DNA from 3 places in the Clostridium intestinale genome. Region 2 is predicted to be linked to each of the others. Evidence: riboswitches for the same ligand, from Rfam matches in the RefSeq annotation. Region 2 holds a riboswitch; each other region holds the start of a gene.
The links. Region 2 has a riboswitch for S-adenosylmethionine ahead of metF (methylenetetrahydrofolate reductase [NAD(P)H]). Riboswitches for the same ligand answer to the same signal wherever they lie in the genome.
Positions count from the first base shown of each region.

Region 1: another riboswitch for S-adenosylmethionine. It lies ahead of P8F83_RS13350 (methionine ABC transporter ATP-binding protein); the one in region 2 lies ahead of metF (methylenetetrahydrofolate reductase [NAD(P)H]).
Region 3: another riboswitch for S-adenosylmethionine. It lies ahead of metK (methionine adenosyltransferase); the one in region 2 lies ahead of metF (methylenetetrahydrofolate reductase [NAD(P)H]).

Region 1 covers NZ_CP121166.1:2,583,840-2,589,818, reverse strand. Annotated here, with positions in the region: gene P8F83_RS13370 (RluA family pseudouridine synthase) at 1-453, shown strand, start outside; gene P8F83_RS13365 (D-alanyl-D-alanine carboxypeptidase family protein) at 478-1,755, opposite strand; gene P8F83_RS13360 (ComEA family DNA-binding protein) at 1,886-2,521, shown strand; gene P8F83_RS13355 (DUF350 domain-containing protein) at 2,611-2,814, shown strand; SAM riboswitch class I at 3,017-3,133, shown strand; gene P8F83_RS13350 (methionine ABC transporter ATP-binding protein) at 3,266-4,228, shown strand; gene P8F83_RS13345 (methionine ABC transporter permease) at 4,230-4,871, shown strand; gene P8F83_RS13340 (MetQ/NlpA family ABC transporter substrate-binding protein) at 4,892-5,689, shown strand.
Region 2 covers NZ_CP121166.1:386,108-392,086, forward strand. Annotated here, with positions in the region: gene P8F83_RS01805 (V-type ATP synthase subunit B) at 1-949, shown strand, start outside; gene P8F83_RS01810 (V-type ATP synthase subunit D) at 951-1,571, shown strand; gene P8F83_RS01815 (MraY family glycosyltransferase) at 1,785-2,738, shown strand; gene P8F83_RS01820 (MalY/PatB family protein) at 2,796-3,932, shown strand; SAM riboswitch class I at 3,981-4,092, shown strand; gene metF (methylenetetrahydrofolate reductase [NAD(P)H]) at 4,179-5,066, shown strand; gene P8F83_RS01830 (hypothetical protein) at 5,125-5,274, shown strand; gene P8F83_RS01835 (hypothetical protein) at 5,430-5,979, shown strand, end outside.
Region 3 covers NZ_CP121166.1:2,770,474-2,776,452, reverse strand. Annotated here, with positions in the region: gene spoIIID (sporulation transcriptional regulator SpoIIID) at 1-41, shown strand, start outside; gene mreB (rod shape-determining protein MreB) at 134-1,156, shown strand; gene yyaC (spore protease YyaC) at 1,215-1,754, opposite strand; gene P8F83_RS14180 (hypothetical protein) at 1,906-2,517, shown strand; tRNA gene P8F83_RS14175 (tRNA-Thr) at 2,691-2,765, shown strand; tRNA gene P8F83_RS14170 (tRNA-Tyr) at 2,775-2,859, shown strand; tRNA gene P8F83_RS14165 (tRNA-Val) at 2,874-2,949, shown strand; tRNA gene P8F83_RS14160 (tRNA-Thr) at 3,013-3,087, shown strand; tRNA gene P8F83_RS14155 (tRNA-Tyr) at 3,096-3,180, shown strand; tRNA gene P8F83_RS14150 (tRNA-Val) at 3,195-3,270, shown strand; tRNA gene P8F83_RS14145 (tRNA-Thr) at 3,334-3,408, shown strand; tRNA gene P8F83_RS14140 (tRNA-Tyr) at 3,417-3,501, shown strand; SAM riboswitch class I at 3,608-3,710, shown strand; gene metK (methionine adenosyltransferase) at 3,788-4,963, shown strand; gene nagA (N-acetylglucosamine-6-phosphate deacetylase) at 5,026-5,979, opposite strand, start outside.

The DNA of each region.
Region 1 (5,979 bases), 2.2 Mb from region 2:
TTTGCACACATGCAGCTCTCTAAAGAGATGAGAGAAGAGCATTTCCAAAAAAGATATTTAGCTTTAGTTCATGGTAACTTAAAAGAAAGAGAAGGTACCATAAATAAACCTATTTATAGAGAAAGTGATGATGTAATAAAGAGAGTTGTAGACCCTAGAGGGCAGGAGAGCATAACTCACTATAAGGTTTTGGAGAGATATGAAAATGCTGACCTAGTAGAATGTCTTTTAGAAACAGGAAGGACTCATCAGATAAGAGTTCACCTAAGCTATTTAGAAAACCCTATTTATGGAGATTTTCTGTATGGAGAAGAGGAAGATGAATTAATACCAAGGCAGGCTCTTCATGCATATGGATTAGATTTTTATAGTCCAAGAACAAGAGAGAAATTAAGTCTAAGAGCAGAAATGCCTGAGGATATGAAAGAACTTATAGAAAAAATTAAAAAATAGAGCATTTGCTTTTTTGCAAATGCTCTATTTTCTCATCTTCTTATTAAATATATTAGGATATTTTGCTTTAAGTTTTTTTCTCTTAATATGATTTTTATATTTAAGAAGAAAAAGAATTCCTAAAAAACTGCCTACTGATAAAATTACAGGAAGTGAATTTTTGTTTAAAATACTTTCTTTTACTGTTGTAGTTACTGGTTTAACTTCTCTATCTTCTCCAGAAGCTAAAGGAAGAGCTATGTAATTTTCGTTGTTTACTTTTACTTCAGAATTTAAAATAACCTCTCCTCTTTTAAAAGAAGTTTTAGATAAATCTTTAGTTTCGCTTTCAACTTTAGAGTTTACATTTTTTTCTTGTCCTTTATCAGTAACGTAATAAACATCTTGAGTAGCTAATAAAGGGATTGTAGTATCCTTATCAACTTCATAACTTGAAACTTCTTGTCCTTTAGAATAAAGTTTTACTAAGCTGAAATTATTAAATCCATATTCATATAAATCTTTTGCGTTTAGAAAAAAAGAATTTTTAATATCAGAACGCATAAAAGTAGCTATTAACCTTTGACCGTCCTTTTCAGCTACAGAAGTATATGAATGTTTAGCATCTATGGTATAGCCAGTTTTACCAGTAAGAGCATAAGGATAATAATACATACTATTTTTTCTTATAAGACTATTTTTGTTATCCGCCCATTTTTTCTCACCATTTATATTAGATGGAGGAAATTCATAAACAGCAGCTTGCGAAATTTCTAAATAATGAGGTGTTTTAGCAGCTTCTCTAGTAATTAAAGCTAAATCATAAGGGGTAGTTTTATGATTTTCATCATAAAGACCAGATGGATTAGTAAAATGGGAGTTATTAGCTCCTATTTCTTTAGCTTTTTTATTCATCATTTCAGCAAAACCTTCAACTGATCCTCCTACATATTCAGCTAAAGCTACAGCGCAGTCATTACCTGAAAGTAGAAGCATGGCATGAAGTAAATCATTTACAGTAAAAACCTCTCCCTCAATCAATCCGAGTCTAGTTCCATCAACTGCTGGAGGATTTTTACCTATAGTTACTTTTGCATTTAAATCAGCATTTTCTAAAACAACTAAAGCAGTCATTACTTTTGTAGTTGATGCTGGAGCTAAAGATTCATTAGGGTTTTTTGAGTACAATAGCTTTCCGGTAGCAGCATCCATTAAAACAGCACCTTCAGAATCAACATTAGGAACTTGAGCGGCTTTTGCAGGATTTCCTAAAAAAATAGTGAAAAAAAACATTAATGCAATAAAATAAACAAATCTTTTCATTTTATCCCCCGTCGGTTAATATCATTTAAAAATAAGTATAACAAATTATTAAACATATTTCTATATTATGTTTAAATTATGTCAATAATCATAAATAAATGAAAGATCTAGTATAAAAGTTGGAGGTCTTATGAGAATTAGAAGAAAAGAAAAGATTATTGGCATAGGAATACTTGTAACTCTATTAGTAGTTATAGGAGGGTTTTATTATTACATAAATAGACCAAAGCCCTTAACTAATGAAGAGATTGAAAATATGTTTGTTGAGGAAAGTACGCAAGATAAAGAGGTTAAAACTCAAGAGAGGGTAACTCAGACTGAATCCATAGTTGTAGAAATAAAAGGGGAAGTTAAAAATCCAGAAGTATACACATTGAAAAAAGGAGCTATAATAAAAAACTTAATCGAAGAAGCTGGTGGACTTACTGAAAAAGGAGATACCTCAGCTATTAACCTTGCAAAAGAACTTCAAAACCATGAGTGTATAGTTGTTGGGAATATAGATGATAAAAGCGTTCAAGCTCAAAGTGTATCAGTATCCGGAACAGGTGGACAGAGTACTTCTAAAACAGATGGGAAGATTAACTTAAATTCTGCAACTGAAGCTGAACTAGACACTCTTCCAGGAGTAGGTAAGGTTATGGCTGGAAAGATAATTGAATATAGGGAGAAAAATGGTGGATTTAAAGATATAGAGGAGCTTAAAAATATAGATAGGGTTGGAGAAGCAACCTTCGAAAAGCTAAAGGATAAAATAAGTATTTAGAAGTAACAAATAATTAATATAAAAAATAGTAGAATATGTATAAATAGTATATTAAAATTATAACTATAATATATAAGGGGGAAGGTTTCATGGATATACTTATTAACGTTGGATTAAGCTTTCTTTTTGGAATAGTTGGAATAGCAATAATGCTTATAGGTTATATACTATTTGATAAAGTTATAAAAGCAGATTTTGATAAAGAATTAGAAAATGGTAACATAGCGGTAGCTATTGTTGTAGCAGGAGTACTTATTGCAATAGGAATAATAGTTTCTCAAGTTATAGCTTAATAAAATCAGCGTATTCTATATAAGAATGCGCTGATTTTATTAAATAAACAATAATATTATCAAGTGTAAACATTTAAATAGTGATAGAAAATTAATAATTATATAAAAATATTAAATAATTTACAAAAAGAGAAAATACCTATTGCATATAGCCTTACTATATATTATAGTTATAAACATAAACTAAATAAAACTTTTTTGTTTCTTATCGTGAGAGGTGGAGGGACTGGCCCTATGAAACCCAGCAACCAACATAAATTCCATTTAATTTATGCATGGTGCTAATTCCTGCAGCTATTTTTTAGCTGATAGATGAGAGGATAGATTTCTAGGGTTGTTATTATCGCGCGGAGTTTATTCTCTAGCGCTTTTTTTATTGCAATCGATGGCTTAAAAGTCGGCGTGGCGATATTTTTCACTTTACCTAGGTATAACAATTTGGAGGAAATAAATGATAGAAATAAAAGGCTTAAGCAAAAGTTTCCATGGAACAGAAGTATTAAAAGATATACACCTTAAAATTCAAGAAGGCGAGATTTATGGGATTATAGGACATTCAGGAGCAGGAAAATCAACTCTCCTAAGATGCATAAATGGACTAGAAACCTATGATTCAGGTAGTTTAGAAGTTATGGGGCAAGAAGTAGCTGAACTATCTCCTAAAGGATTAAGAGAATTTAGAAAAGATTTGGGGATGATATTTCAAGGATTTAATTTGTTACAAACAAAGACAGTCTTTGATAATGTTGCATTACCTTTAGAAGTATGGGGCTACAATAAGCAAGATATAAAGGAAAAAGTATATAAATTATTAGATTTAGTTGGACTTACAGAAAAAGAAAAAAGTAAGCCAGCAAGTTTAAGCGGTGGTCAAAAGCAAAGAGTAGCAATTGCTAGAGCTTTAGTTTTGGAACCAAAGATACTTTTATGTGATGAAGCAACCTCAGCACTAGATCCTAAAATGACAAAAGATATATTATCTTTACTATTAAAAATAAATAAGGAACTAGGAATAACAATAGTTGTAGTAACACATCAGATGGAAGTTGTTAAAGAAATATGTGAAAAAGTTGCTTTAATTGAAGGTGGGGTAATTAGAGCAGAAGGAAATGCAGAAGAATTATTCTTACGTCCAGGCTTAAGCCTTAAAAAGTTTTTAGGTGATGAGGAAGAAGAAACACTTCCAGAAACAGGAGTAAATATAAGATTATATTTCCCTAAAGATTTAAGTGAGAATTCAATAATAACTGCAATGGCAAGAGAATTAAATATAGACTTCTCAATTGTGTGGGGCAAACTTGAAAAGTTTAGAGATGATGTTTTAGGAAGTCTTGTTATAAACATCAAAGAAGAATATAAAGATATAGCAATAAATTATCTAAAATCTAAAGATATAATCTGGGAGGTGCTATAGGATGTGGAATGATATATTACTTAAAGCTATAAATGAAACGCTAATAATGGTTTTTGTTTCAACATTCTTTGCTGTACTCATAGGATTTATACCAGCGGTAGTATTAATTCTTACTGCACCAGATGGATTAAAGCCAAACAGTATTATATATAAAACTTTAGATGTAATAGTAAATGTCTTAAGAAGTATACCATTCATAATTTTGATGGTAGTAGTTGTTCCTATTACAAAATCAATAGTAGGAACTAGTATAGGAATCAAGGGGGCAATTGTTCCATTAACTATAGCGGCTGCACCTTTTGTAGCTAGAGTACTAGAATCTTCCTTAAGAGAAGTTGATAAGGGAGTAATAGAAGCTGCAAAATCATTTGGAGCCACAAACTCACAAATAATATTTAAAGTTATGCTAAAAGAGGCCATGCCAAGTATAATTTTAGGAATAACACTAACAATAATAAGTATAGTAGGATACTCAGCAATGGCAGGAGCTGTTGGTGGAGGTGGACTTGGAGCTGCAGCAATCCAATATGGATATAACAGATTCCGAGGAGATGTAATGTTTTATACTGTATTAATTTTAATTGTATTTGTTCAAGGATTACAGTCTTTGGGGAATTATATTTATAAAAAGAAAACAAAATAAAAAATTAGGGGGTTCTTAATATGAAAAGAAAAGGATTATTATCAATATTATTAGTAGGGGCATTAGCATTTAGTTTAACTGCATGCGGAAAAAAAGACGATAAAACTATAAAAATAGGTGTTACACCAGTACCACACGAAGAAATAGTTAATGAAATTAAACCATTAGTAGAAGCAAAAGGTTACAAACTTGAGATTATAGAATTTAATGATTACGTTACTCCAAACACTGCTTTAGCAGAAAAAGAATTAGATGCAAACTTCTTCCAACACGTACCGTATTTAGAAGAAACAAATAAGGAAAAAGGACTAGACTTAACTTGGGTAGCAAAAATTCATATAGAACCAATGGGTCTATACTCTAAAAAAGTTACAAAATTTGCTGACATAAAAGATGGAGCAAACATAGCTATACCTAATGATGCTTCAAATGGATCAAGAGCACTTAAATTATTAGCAGACAACGGATTATTCAAAGTTAAAGATGCTGAATTAATATCTCCAGCTGATATAACTGAAAATCCTAAAAATATAAAAATAACTGAATTAGATGCAGCTCAACTTCCAAGAACTCTAGATGACGCGAAAGTTGATGCAGCTGTTATAAATACAAACTATGCATTAGATGCAGGTTTAAATCCAGTAAAAGATGCTCTAGTAATAGAATCAAAAGATTCACCATATGCTAATGTTTTAGCTGTAAGAAAAGGTGATGAAGAAACTGAAAAAACTAAAATCTTAAAAGAAGCGTTAACTTCTTCAGATGTTAAGACATTTATAGAAAAGAAATATGATGGATCAATAGTTCCAGCATTTTAATAATTAGAAATACAAAAAGCTATCATGAATTTAATTTGTGCACCTTGTTGCTGTAGAGGCTGCTCCTAAAGCCTCATTAAATTCATTATTTATAAAATATAAGACTGAAGCTAGGAACCGCTTCTACCGCAACCTTACTGCTGTAGAAGCGGTTCCTAGCTCTATTATGTTTAATAAAAAGTTAAGCACTCCTAATCTGTAGGAGCCGTTTCTCAGGCTCCATTAAAATCCTTTTAACTCCTAATCTGTAGGAGCCGTTTCTCAGGCTCCATTAAAATCCTTTTAACTCC
Region 2 (5,979 bases):
AAAGCTTCCCATTTTCTCTGGAAATGGTATGCAACATAATGAGCTTGCAGCGCAGATTGTTAAGCAAGCTAAGATTTCAGAAGAAAATGAGGATAATTTCTGCATTGTTTTTGGAGCCATGGGAATAAAATACGACGATGCTAACTTCTTTAAGAAAAATTTTGAAGAAGCTGGAGTTCTTGAAAAGGTTGTTATGTTCACTAATTTGGCAGACGATCCTATAGTAGAGAGGATAGTAACACCAAGATGTGCTTTAACTGCCGCTGAATATTTAGCTTTTGAAGAAGGTATGCATGTGCTTGTAATATTAACTGATATAACTAGCTATTGTGAAGCTTTAAGAGAGCTATCATCTTTAAGAGAAGAGGTTCCTAGTAGAAAAGGATATCCAGGATATTTATATTCAGATTTAGCATCTTTATATGAGAGAGCAGGTATGATGATAGGAAAACAAGGCAGTATAACTCAGATACCAATACTTACAATGCCAAATGATGATATAACTCATCCTATACCAGACCTTACTGGATTTATAACAGAGGGCCAGATAGTTTTAAGTAGGGGCATACAGCAAAGAGATATATATCCATCGGTTAATATACTTCCTTCTTTATCAAGACTTATGAAAGACGGTATAGGTGAAGGTTTTACTAGAGAGGATCATAGTGAGGTTTCTAATCAGATATTTGCAGCATATTCTAAGGTTCAGGATGTAATAGCCTTAGCTCAGGTTATAGGAGAAGAGGAACTTTCAGAACTTGATAAAAACTATATGGAGTTTGGAAGAGTATTTGAAAATAGATTTTTAAAACAAGATTATGATGAAAATAGAGAAATGGAAGAAACATTAGATTTAGCTTGGCAGGTATTAGGTATATTACCTAGAAAAGAATTAGATAGAGTTTCACCAGACATATTGAATAAATACTATAAAGCTATGGAGAGATGATATGGAAAATTTTGTGCCAACTAAAGCAAATCTAATGGCTGCTAAAAATTCTTTAGAGTTCTCTAAAAAGGGATTTGAATTACTAGATAAAAAAAGAAATGTTTTGATTAGAGAGATGATGTCATATGTAGCTACTGCGCATGAGTTACAAGAAAAAATAAATATAACTTTTGGAAAGGCATATGAAGCATTGATTGAAGCTAACATCATATCTGGTGTAGTAAATGTTGAAGATATTTCTATGACTGTAGAAGAAGCTAATGACTATGAATTATTATTTAAAAGTGTTATGGGAGTTGAAGTGCCTATAATAAATTTTGATAAAAAAGACATAGACCTTAAGTATAGTGTTTTTAGAACTGGTGCAGCTATAGATGAGGCTATGAGAGAATTCAATAATGTTAGGTATTTAACTTATGAATTAGCGGAAGTTGAAAATGCTGTATACAAATTAGCTATGGAGGTCAAAAAGACCCAAAAGAGAGCCAATGCGCTTCAGAATATACAAATTCCGAAATTCCAAGAGATAGTAAAGTTTGTTACAGAGGTTTTAGAAGAGAAAGATAGGGAAGATTTCTTTAGATTGAAAATTGTAAAAAAGAAACATAAAATAGAATATTAATAACTTATAAAGCATAGAAGAATTTAGACTTTCTATGCTTTTTTGTTTATATTGTAATAATTATTTTAATATTTTTAGGCTAAAAATGTGATATTATAGAAGTGAGTCGGAGGTGCTTTGTTAGAAAATAGTATTAAAGACTGTTTAAGTTGATTATATATGTATCTGTAGGATATAATTATGTATAGTTATAAGTTTTAAGGAGACGCATTTATGAAATACGTAATAGCACTAATAAGCACTTTTTTAATCGTGTATTTTATAATACCTTTTTTGATGAAATTATTTGTAAAATATGATTTTTTGGATAAGCCTACTCAGAGAAAAAATCATAGAGAGCCGATTCCTCTTTGTGGTGGAGTAGGTATGTTTATAGGTTTTTTTGTAGTTTATTTTGTAGCTATGGGAAGGAATATAAACAAGGAAAATATAAGTGTTTTTATTGGAGCATTAGCAATATTAATTATAGGACTAGTTGATGATTACTATAAAACAAGAGGAAAGGAATTTCCTATTTACCCAAGATTTTTGGTTCAAATATTAGCTGCTATATTAGTTTATAATAGCGGAATATCATTTTCTGGATTTACTAATCCAATAACAGGTCAATTTGTGCAACTTCATATAGCTTTACAATTTTTATTAACTGTAACCTGGCTATTTGGGGTAACAACAGTTATAAATTGGTCAGATGGAATGGATGGACTTGCAGGTAGTATTTCTACAATATCATCTGTAACGTTGTTTATTGTAGCTCTTGTTATGAATCAAAGTGATTCTGCTATTGTATGTATTATTTTAGTAGGAGCAATACTCGGGTTTTTAAATTATAATAGACATCCAGCAGTGGTTTTTATGGGAGATTCAGGAGCCAACTTTTTAGGTTTTATCTTAGGAATAATAGCCTTAGATGGAGCTTTTAAACAAGCTACTATAATGAGTCTTTTTATACCTATATTAGCATTAGGGGTACCCATATTTGATAATATATTTGTTATATTTAAAAGATATACAGAAGGGAAACCAGTATATCAAGCCGATAGAAGCCAAATTCATTTTAGATTACAAGAAAAAGGTCTTACCACAAATCAAGTTGTGGCATATATATGTGCCATAAGCTTTGTATTAAGTATGTTATCAATAGTATTATTATTTATTAAAATATAAAAGCGACTTGTTCGCTTTTTTATTTTAGAGATATAATATTTTAAAAGGGGTGATTTAATGAGTATAAATTTTAATGAAAAAATAAATCGATTAGATACTGGCAACATAAAATGGGATAATTATGGAGAAGAGTACATACCATTATGGGTAGCTGATATGGATTTTAAGTCTCCAGATGAAGTCTTAGAAGCTCTAGAGAAAAGAATTGCTCATGGAATATTTGGTTATACAAAGGAAGACAAAGAATTAACAGAAATAATAGTGGAGCATTTTAAAAAGCAATACGGTTATGAAATAGACAGCTCTTGGCTTGTATGGCTTCCGAGTGTTATGCCAGCAGTAAATGTTATATGCAGGATGATTGAAGGATCTATAATGATTAATACTCCTATGTATATGAATATAAGAAGTGCTCCTATTAATGCAGATAAGGAGATAATAGAGGTTCCTTTAAAGCATACACAAGGAACATATACCTTTGATTTTGAAGCCATGGAGAGGTTCATTAAAGCTGATACAAAATTATTTATATTGTGTAATCCTCATAATCCAGTAGGAAGAGTTTATACAAAAGAAGAATTAGATAAATTAATAGTTTTTGCTAAAAAACATAATTTAATAATTTGTTCAGATGAAATTCATTGCGAACTGGTTTATGAAAAGAAACACATTCCAATGGTTACATTAAAGGATGAATTTATCAATAGCATAACTTTAATGAGTCCAGGAAAAACATATAATCTTCCTGGAATACCTATTGCTTTTGGTGTGATTCCAGATAAGGATTTAAGAAACCAATTTTTGAAAGCTTCGGCAGGGGTGCTACCAAAACCAGGAGTATTAAACTATGAGGTGTGTAAGGCTGCTTATAGTAAAGGGGAATCTTGGAGACAAGAACTTTTAAAGCATTTAAAAGATAATATAGATTTTCTAAAAGAAGAAATTAATAAAAGAATGCCAGCTTTAAAAGTAGGAGAAGTTGAAGGAAGTTACTTAGCCTGGATTGATGCTAGAGAATTAGGAGTAGACGATCCGTATAAATTTTTCTTAAAGGAAGCAAAAGTGGTTTTCTCTGATGGAAGAGATTTTGGTGAAAGTGGATACCTAAGATTAAATTTTGCTTGCAGTAGAGAAGTCTTGGAAGAAGCCTTAGATAGGATGGAGAATGCTATAAATAAAAGATTTAAGTTATAAATAATAAATTATTTACACTTTAAATCATATAATGTATAATATAAAAAACACTTATCGAGAGAGGTGGAGGGGCTGGCCCTATGAAACCCAGCAACCCATAAGTTTTCATTTAGACTTACAGGGTGCTAATTCCTGCAACTATTTAGTTGGAAGATAAGGATATTGCTTGGGGAAGTCTATTTATGCCTAAAGGAAATATCCTTTAGGTTTTTTTATCTTTGTTTTAAATTTTAAGGGGGTTAACAAATGTTTATAAAGGATATTTTTAAAGAAAAAAAGGTAGTATTTTCGTTTGAAATATTTCCACCAAAAACAACATCATCATTGGATACTATATATAAAACTATAGAGGATTTAAAAGATTTAAAACCAGATTTTATATCGGTAACTTATGGTGCTGGGGGAAGTACTATAGATAATAAGACAACTTTACTATCATCATTAATAAAAAATAAATATGGAATAGAATCAGCGGCTCATTTAACCTGTATAGGTTCATCTAAAAAGGATATTGAGACAATACTAGAAGATTTAAAGAAAAATAATATTGAAAATATTTTAGCTTTAAGAGGTGATATTCCAGAGGATAAAACTTCAAATGGTGAGTTTTCATATGCATATGAATTAATATCTCATATAAAAGAATATGGGGATTTTGGAATAAGTGCAGCTTGTTATCCAGAAGGACATCTTGAATGTAGAGATTTGGATTTAGATATAGTTAGACTTAAACAAAAAGTGGAAAATGGGGCAGATCATTTAGTTTCACAACTTTTTTTTAACAATAATGTTTTTTATGATTTTTTAGAAAGATGTTATAAGAAATCCATAGATGTACCTATTGAAGCGGGTATAATGCCGGTAATAAATAAAAAGCAAATAGAGAGAATAACCGCTTTATGTGGAGCAGAATTACCAGAAAAATTTATTAAGATTATGAATAAATATGAGCATAATCCAGAGGCTCTAAGAGATGCTGGAATAGCTTATGCAGTAGAACAGATAGTTGATTTATTATCATCAGGTGTAAGAGGAATTCATTTATATACTATGAATAATCCTTTGGTTGCAAGAAGGATAACAGAAAGTGTGGGATCGATTATTACAAGTTTAAACAAGGATATAATTGTTTAAATAAAATCATTGCTCTTTGAGAAAAATATCTATGACTAAACATAGAAGGAGTGATTTTATGAACAGAGAAAATCAACAGGACGCATTTAAAGTTGCCAAAAAGATGATGATAGATGGTGAAGATTGGGATAAAATAATGCAAGAAACTAGACTTAGATTAAAGGATTTAAAAAGAATACAGCAAAATGAAATAGACCCACATTTCTAGGATTAAGTAAAAGAACCTATAGACTAAATAATTAGTTTGTAGGCTCTTTTTATATTATGGATTTTCTCCTTTAAGAAAATATTAAGAACATTACTATAAAAATATTAAGAAAATGAAGATATTATAAGTTTATAGAATAAAAGGAGTGAGTAGTAATGAAGAGCAAAGGGAAAGCATTAATATTTTCCATATTACCTGGAGGAGGACATTTCTATTTAGGTACCTATACTAGAGGAATTATTTTTCTTATAAGTTCAATAATATTTTCTATGAGTTTTAGAAACTATGGATACGGGCCATTTAATGCCTTTAACGGATTAAACAATTTATTTCATAACTTTGCCGTTTTAATTTGGATTTATTCAGCTATTGATGCATATGTTAGCGCTGATTATATTAATAATGGCGGAATTAATTTGGAAGATGAGAGGAGTTTTTCTACTAGAAATAAAAATCTTTTAGGAATTATCTTGGCCTTAGTACCAGGATTAGGACATCTTTATGAAGAGTATTCTGAAAAAGGATCTAAGCTATTAGTTATTTTCATTGTAACTGCGGCAATAGGTGGATTTTTTAATACTGGACTAATAAATGACTTGTTGCTTATTTTATCAATATATTCAGTTTTAGATTTGATGGCAATGAGAGAAGGGAAAAGCTTTGGTTTTAAGGTAGAAAACTCAAAAGAGTTTAAGACAATTATTA
Region 3 (5,979 bases), 2.3 Mb from region 2:
GTGGAAAAGCTACAAAATTAAAGTACAAGGCTATTGAATAGATTCATTATTCCATATTATAATATAAAAAGGAGAATATTGTTGAAAAACTTTAAATATTTTCGAATTTTATCATTATAGGAGTGAATATAAAATGTGGTTTTGGAAGATTGGAAACGACTTAGCCATAGATTTAGGTACAGCTACTGTGTTAGTTTATATGGCAGGAAAAGGGATTATTTTAAAAGAACCTTCAGTAGTAGCGGTAGATAAAAATTCAAATAAGGTACTAGCTGTAGGAGAAGAAGCAAGAAAAATGATTGGCCGTACCCCAGGGAATATCGTTGCAGTACGTCCACTAAGAGATGGCGTAATATCTGATTACGATATTACTGAAAAAATGTTAAAACATTTTATTCAAAAAAGCTGCGGTAAAAGAAAAATTTCTGCCCCAAAAGTTATGGTATGTGTACCATCACAATCAACTGAAGTTGAAAAGAGAGCAGTAGTAGATGCTGCTAAAAATTCAGGAGCTAAGTCCGTATTTTTAATAGAGGAACCACTTGCAGCTGCAATAGGAGCTGGATTAGATATTTCAAAACCAAATGGAACAATGGTTATAGATATTGGTGGAGGAACCACTGATATAGCAATTATATCTCTAAATGGTGTAGTTGTAAGAGCGTCAATTAAGGTTGCTGGAGATAAGTTTGATGAATCTATTATCAGATTTATAAGAAGTAAATACAAGCTTATGATCGGAGAAAAATCAGCAGAAGAGCTTAAAATAACTGCTGGATCGGCACTAAGAGGCTCAAGAAATGTTACGGCTATAGTAAAAGGAAGAAATTTAATTACTGGATTGCCAGATAATATAGAAGTAACTACTGAAGAACTTACAAAGGCATTAGAAGAACCAGTAAGATTAATAATAGATAAAATTCGAGATGTATTAGAAAAAACCCCACCTGAGCTAGCGGCAGATATAATAGATAAAGGAATATTAATGACTGGTGGAGGGGCCTTGCTTTATGGATTCGATAAATTAATTGAGATAGAAACTGGAGTAAAAGTTAATGTAGCTGATAATTCAGTAGATTGTGTTGTTTTAGGATCTGGAAAAGCATTAACGTCTTTAGAAAAAGGACATGGTGAGTTTTTAATCTCAAATAAATAGAGTATTTATAAAAATAAAATGCTACTAAAAATTCTATATTTTTAGTAGCATTTTATTTTTATATAGAAAGTTTTTTTATATCACTCAAATAGTAAGAGTGAACTATTCCTTTAACAATAGATTTACTCATATCCATTATTAAAGAAAGGCGTATAGTTCTATTAGAAAAAATTTCGGTAGCGCTACTTGAATCAACAATGCCTATAATAGAAGCATTACCTACATCAGGAAGAGTTTTTCCAACACCCTTTCCAGGATGTATAGCATAATCTCTTACATGAATTTCACCTATTGAATTAATATCTCCTAGACAAGCATCTATGCCTATTATTAAAGAATTAGGATGATTTTTATTAATCTCAACTAATTTTTTATCTATATTTAATGCGTGGATAGGTGAAGATAAAGTTCCGTAAATTGGTAAGGGTATTAGAGTTTCTTTTAGTAATGTACCTACTAGTGGTCCAAGAGAATCTCCTATACATTTATCAGTTCCTATACAGACTATTACAGTATTGTCTTTTATATAGTCTCTCAAGAAGTAAGCTATTTCGTAATAGGCCATATTTTCTTTATAATTTACTTTAACTTTATTCAAAAAAACCATCCTTTCTACTTGATGTATAAACGGTACTTTATTATATATGCAAGCAAAAAGAACCTTATTATATATAATAAAAAATTATAATATCAAAAGTATAAAAATGATAAATAATGGCAATAAAGGTTAATAGTAGAGAGGTGATAAAATGAATAAAAAAATTTTAACGATATTAGTTATATTAGCAACAATTATAAGTGTAGTCTTTATCTTATACCCAAGTAATCCTAAAAAAACAACGGAACAAAGCGTACAAGTTAAAAATAATACATCTAAGAAACAAGTTGCAGATAAAGCAAATAATGAAAATAATACTAGTGTAAAAAATGATAAATTAGAAACGGAAAAGAAAGCAGACGACAAAGGTAAGGCTGAAAATAGTGACCCATTAATTAAAGTTGAGGGTAATGAGTATGAAGATTCATATATAGATAATTCTAAAAATAATTATAATAAACCTGATAAAAAAGAAGAAGAGGCTTTGACTGCAAGTATGATTTTTAAGGTTGATAAAAATACAATAGAGAAGAAAATTTCTGTATCTAACAAAGCAAAATTGCTTTATTATGCAAGTAAATTATCTAATTTTGATTATGCACAAATCAAAGATATATTAGATAATGGAGATGAAGTGGATGGAGCTAAAGATATAGTTAAAATATTAAAAAATAGATTAAAAGCAAGTGATTATGAAGAAGTTAAAAAAATTCTCAGCCCTTATATAGATATAGAAAAAATAGAAAATCATATTAGTGTATAGGTTTAAAAGAAAGTTTGAAAAAATCAAATAATAGACTAATAAGGAGAAAAATATAGAAAATAGGAGTTTAAGTGTAATAATATCTGTAAATGAGGTATTTTAAGAGTTGAAACTTATTACTTATCCCCTTATACTAATCATTGTCGGTTCTGTGAAAGAATCAATATAAATCCGCTGGCATGGCTCAACGGTAGAGCAGCTGACTTGTAATCAGCAGGTTGTAGGTTCGATTCCTATTGCCAGCTCCACAAAAACATGGAGGAGTTCCCGAGTGGCCAAAGGGGGCAGACTGTAAATCTGTTACGTTTCGTTTCGATGGTTCGAATCCGTCCTCCTCCACCATTTTTTAAAAATAAGGGCGCATAGCTCAGCTGGGAGAGCACCTGCCTTACAAGCAGGGGGTCACAGGTTCGATCCCTGTTGTGCCCACCAATAGTTATAATATTAAATTATAACCAAGCAAGTTTAATTAATAGGCATTAAAAGTGAATATGTGCTGGCATGGCTCAACGGTAGAGCAGCTGACTTGTAATCAGCAGGTTGTAGGTTCGATTCCTATTGCCAGCTCCATAAAACATGGAGGAGTTCCCGAGTGGCCAAAGGGGGCAGACTGTAAATCTGTTACGTTTCGTTTCGATGGTTCGAATCCGTCCTCCTCCACCATTTTTTAAAAATAAGGGCGCATAGCTCAGCTGGGAGAGCACCTGCCTTACAAGCAGGGGGTCACAGGTTCGATCCCTGTTGTGCCCACCAATAGTTATAATATTAAATTATAACCAAGCAAGTTTAATTAATAGGCATTAAAAGTGAATATGTGCTGGCATGGCTCAACGGTAGAGCAGCTGACTTGTAATCAGCAGGTTGTAGGTTCGATTCCTATTGCCAGCTCCATAAAACATGGAGGAGTTCCCGAGTGGCCAAAGGGGGCAGACTGTAAATCTGTTACGTTTCGTTTCGATGGTTCGAATCCGTCCTCCTCCACCAATAAAAGTAGATTATTCTACTTTTTTATTTTTTTTATTTATTACAAATTTTTATTGAAATATTAATCTAATAATGATATAATTATTCACGAAATGAATAATGATAACTCTTATCAAGAGAGGTGGAGGGATAGGGCCCTACGAAACCCGGCAACCTGTGTTATGCACAAAGGTGCCAATTCCTGCAGTGAAAAATCTGCGAGATAAGAGAGAGAATTAATTTATCAAGTCTCTTCTTATCGGAGGGCTTTATTTTTTTGCAATAATATATCGGAGGGAGAAATAAAATGAAAAGATTATTTACATCTGAATCAGTTACAGAAGGACATCCAGATAAAATCTGTGATCAAATATCAGATTCAGTTTTAGATGCTATATTTGAACAAGATCCAAATGCTAGAGTAGCATGTGAGACAGCAGTTACAACTGGGATGGTAATGGTAATGGGGGAAATATCAACTAAATGTTATGTGGATATTCCTAAGGTGGTTAGACAAACTATTAGAGAAATAGGTTACGATAGAGCAAAATATGGATTTGACTGTGATACTTGTGCAGTATTAACTACTATAGACGAGCAATCATCAGATATAGCTCAAGGAGTAGATGAGGCTTTAGAATCTAGAGAAGGCGAAATGGATAAAATAGATGCAGTTGGAGCTGGAGATCAAGGAATGATGTTTGGTTTTGCAACTAATGAAACTCCAGAATTAATGCCAGCACCTATAGCTATGGCGCATAGACTTTCAAGAAGATTATCTGAAGTAAGAAAAAATGGAACTTTAGAGTATTTAAGACCAGATGGAAAAACTCAAGTTACAGTAGAATATGATGATAATAAAGTAAAAAGAATTGATGCTATAGTAGTGTCAACTCAACATGGACCAGAGGTATCACAAGAACAAATAAAAAGTGATATTTTAGAACATGTAATAAAGGCTGTTATACCAGCTGAATTATTAGATGAAAATACTAAATATTATATAAATCCAACTGGAAGATTTGTTATAGGTGGACCACAAGGAGACGCTGGGTTAACTGGTAGAAAAATAATTGTTGATACCTATGGCGGATACGGTAGACATGGTGGCGGAGCTTTCTCAGGAAAAGATCCAACTAAGGTAGATAGAAGTGCAGCTTATGCAGCTAGATGGGTTGCAAAAAACCTTGTAGCAGCTGGTGTTGCTGATAAATTAGAGATAGAAGTAGCTTATGCTATAGGAGTTGCTAAACCAGTGTCAATAGAAGTAGATACATTTGGGACTGCTAAAATAGGTGATGATAAAATAATCGATATAATAAATAAGGTATTTGATTTAAGACCGGGAGCTATTATAAGAGATTTAGATTTAAGAAGACCTATATATAAGAGGACAGCAGCTTATGGACATTTTGGAAGAACAGATGTAGAACTTCCTTGGGAACAACTAACAAGGGTTGAAGAAATAAAAAAATTAATATAGTATATTAAAAAAAGTGGTTATAAAATGATTGTAAGTTATCATTTTATAAACCACTTTTTCTTCTAATTATTGGAATAAACTATTTTTCCGCCAATTATTGAATATTTAATTTCAATATTATCATCAAATAAAACTAAATCAGCATCATACCCTTCTTTTATTATACCTTTTTTGTCATCAACCTTACAATGTTTTGCAGGATTGTAAGTAGCCATCTTAATAACTTCGTGTAATGGATAGTTAGTATTTTTATATACATTTTTAATAGCATTATCAAGTGTTAAGATAGAACCAGCAAGAGCTCCATTTTCTAACCTTGCAGCACCATTTTTAACTATTACAGGCTGCCCACCCAAAGAATAAGAGCCTTCAGGCATACAACAGGCTTCCATTGCGTCAGATACTAATAAAACCTTATCAGTTGTCTTTATTTTATATGCGGTTCTTAAAGAAGGATAAGATATATGAATTCCATCAGAAATAGTTTCTGTAGTTATATTAGAATCAAAAATAGCTCCAACAGTTCCAGCTTCTCTATGTTGAAATGGAGTCATAGCATTAAAAAGATGCGTGGAGTGTGATACACCATGTTTTATGCCTTCCATTGCCTCCTCATAAGTCGCTTTAGTATGTCCTAATGAAACTCTAACACCTTTATTGTCTAAGTAAGAAATTAATTCTAATGCCCCTTCTACTTCTGGAGCTATAGTTATAGAAGTTACTGCATTCTCATATTCACCTACCATATCATGATAAGTTTCCTTAGATGGTTTTTGAAGGAAATTAGGGTTTTGTGCACCAATTGCTTGTAGACTAATAAAAGGGCCTTCTAAATGAGCACCTAATACATTGGCTCCTTCAGTACCTATTTCCTTAGCCTTTGATATAGCTTCCATAGACTTATATATATCTTTAATAGCAACAGTCATTGTTGTTGGCGTAAATGAAGTTGTACCGTGTTTAACTATGTTTTTTGAGATTTCATTTAAGGATTCATAAGTTCCATTCATAGTATC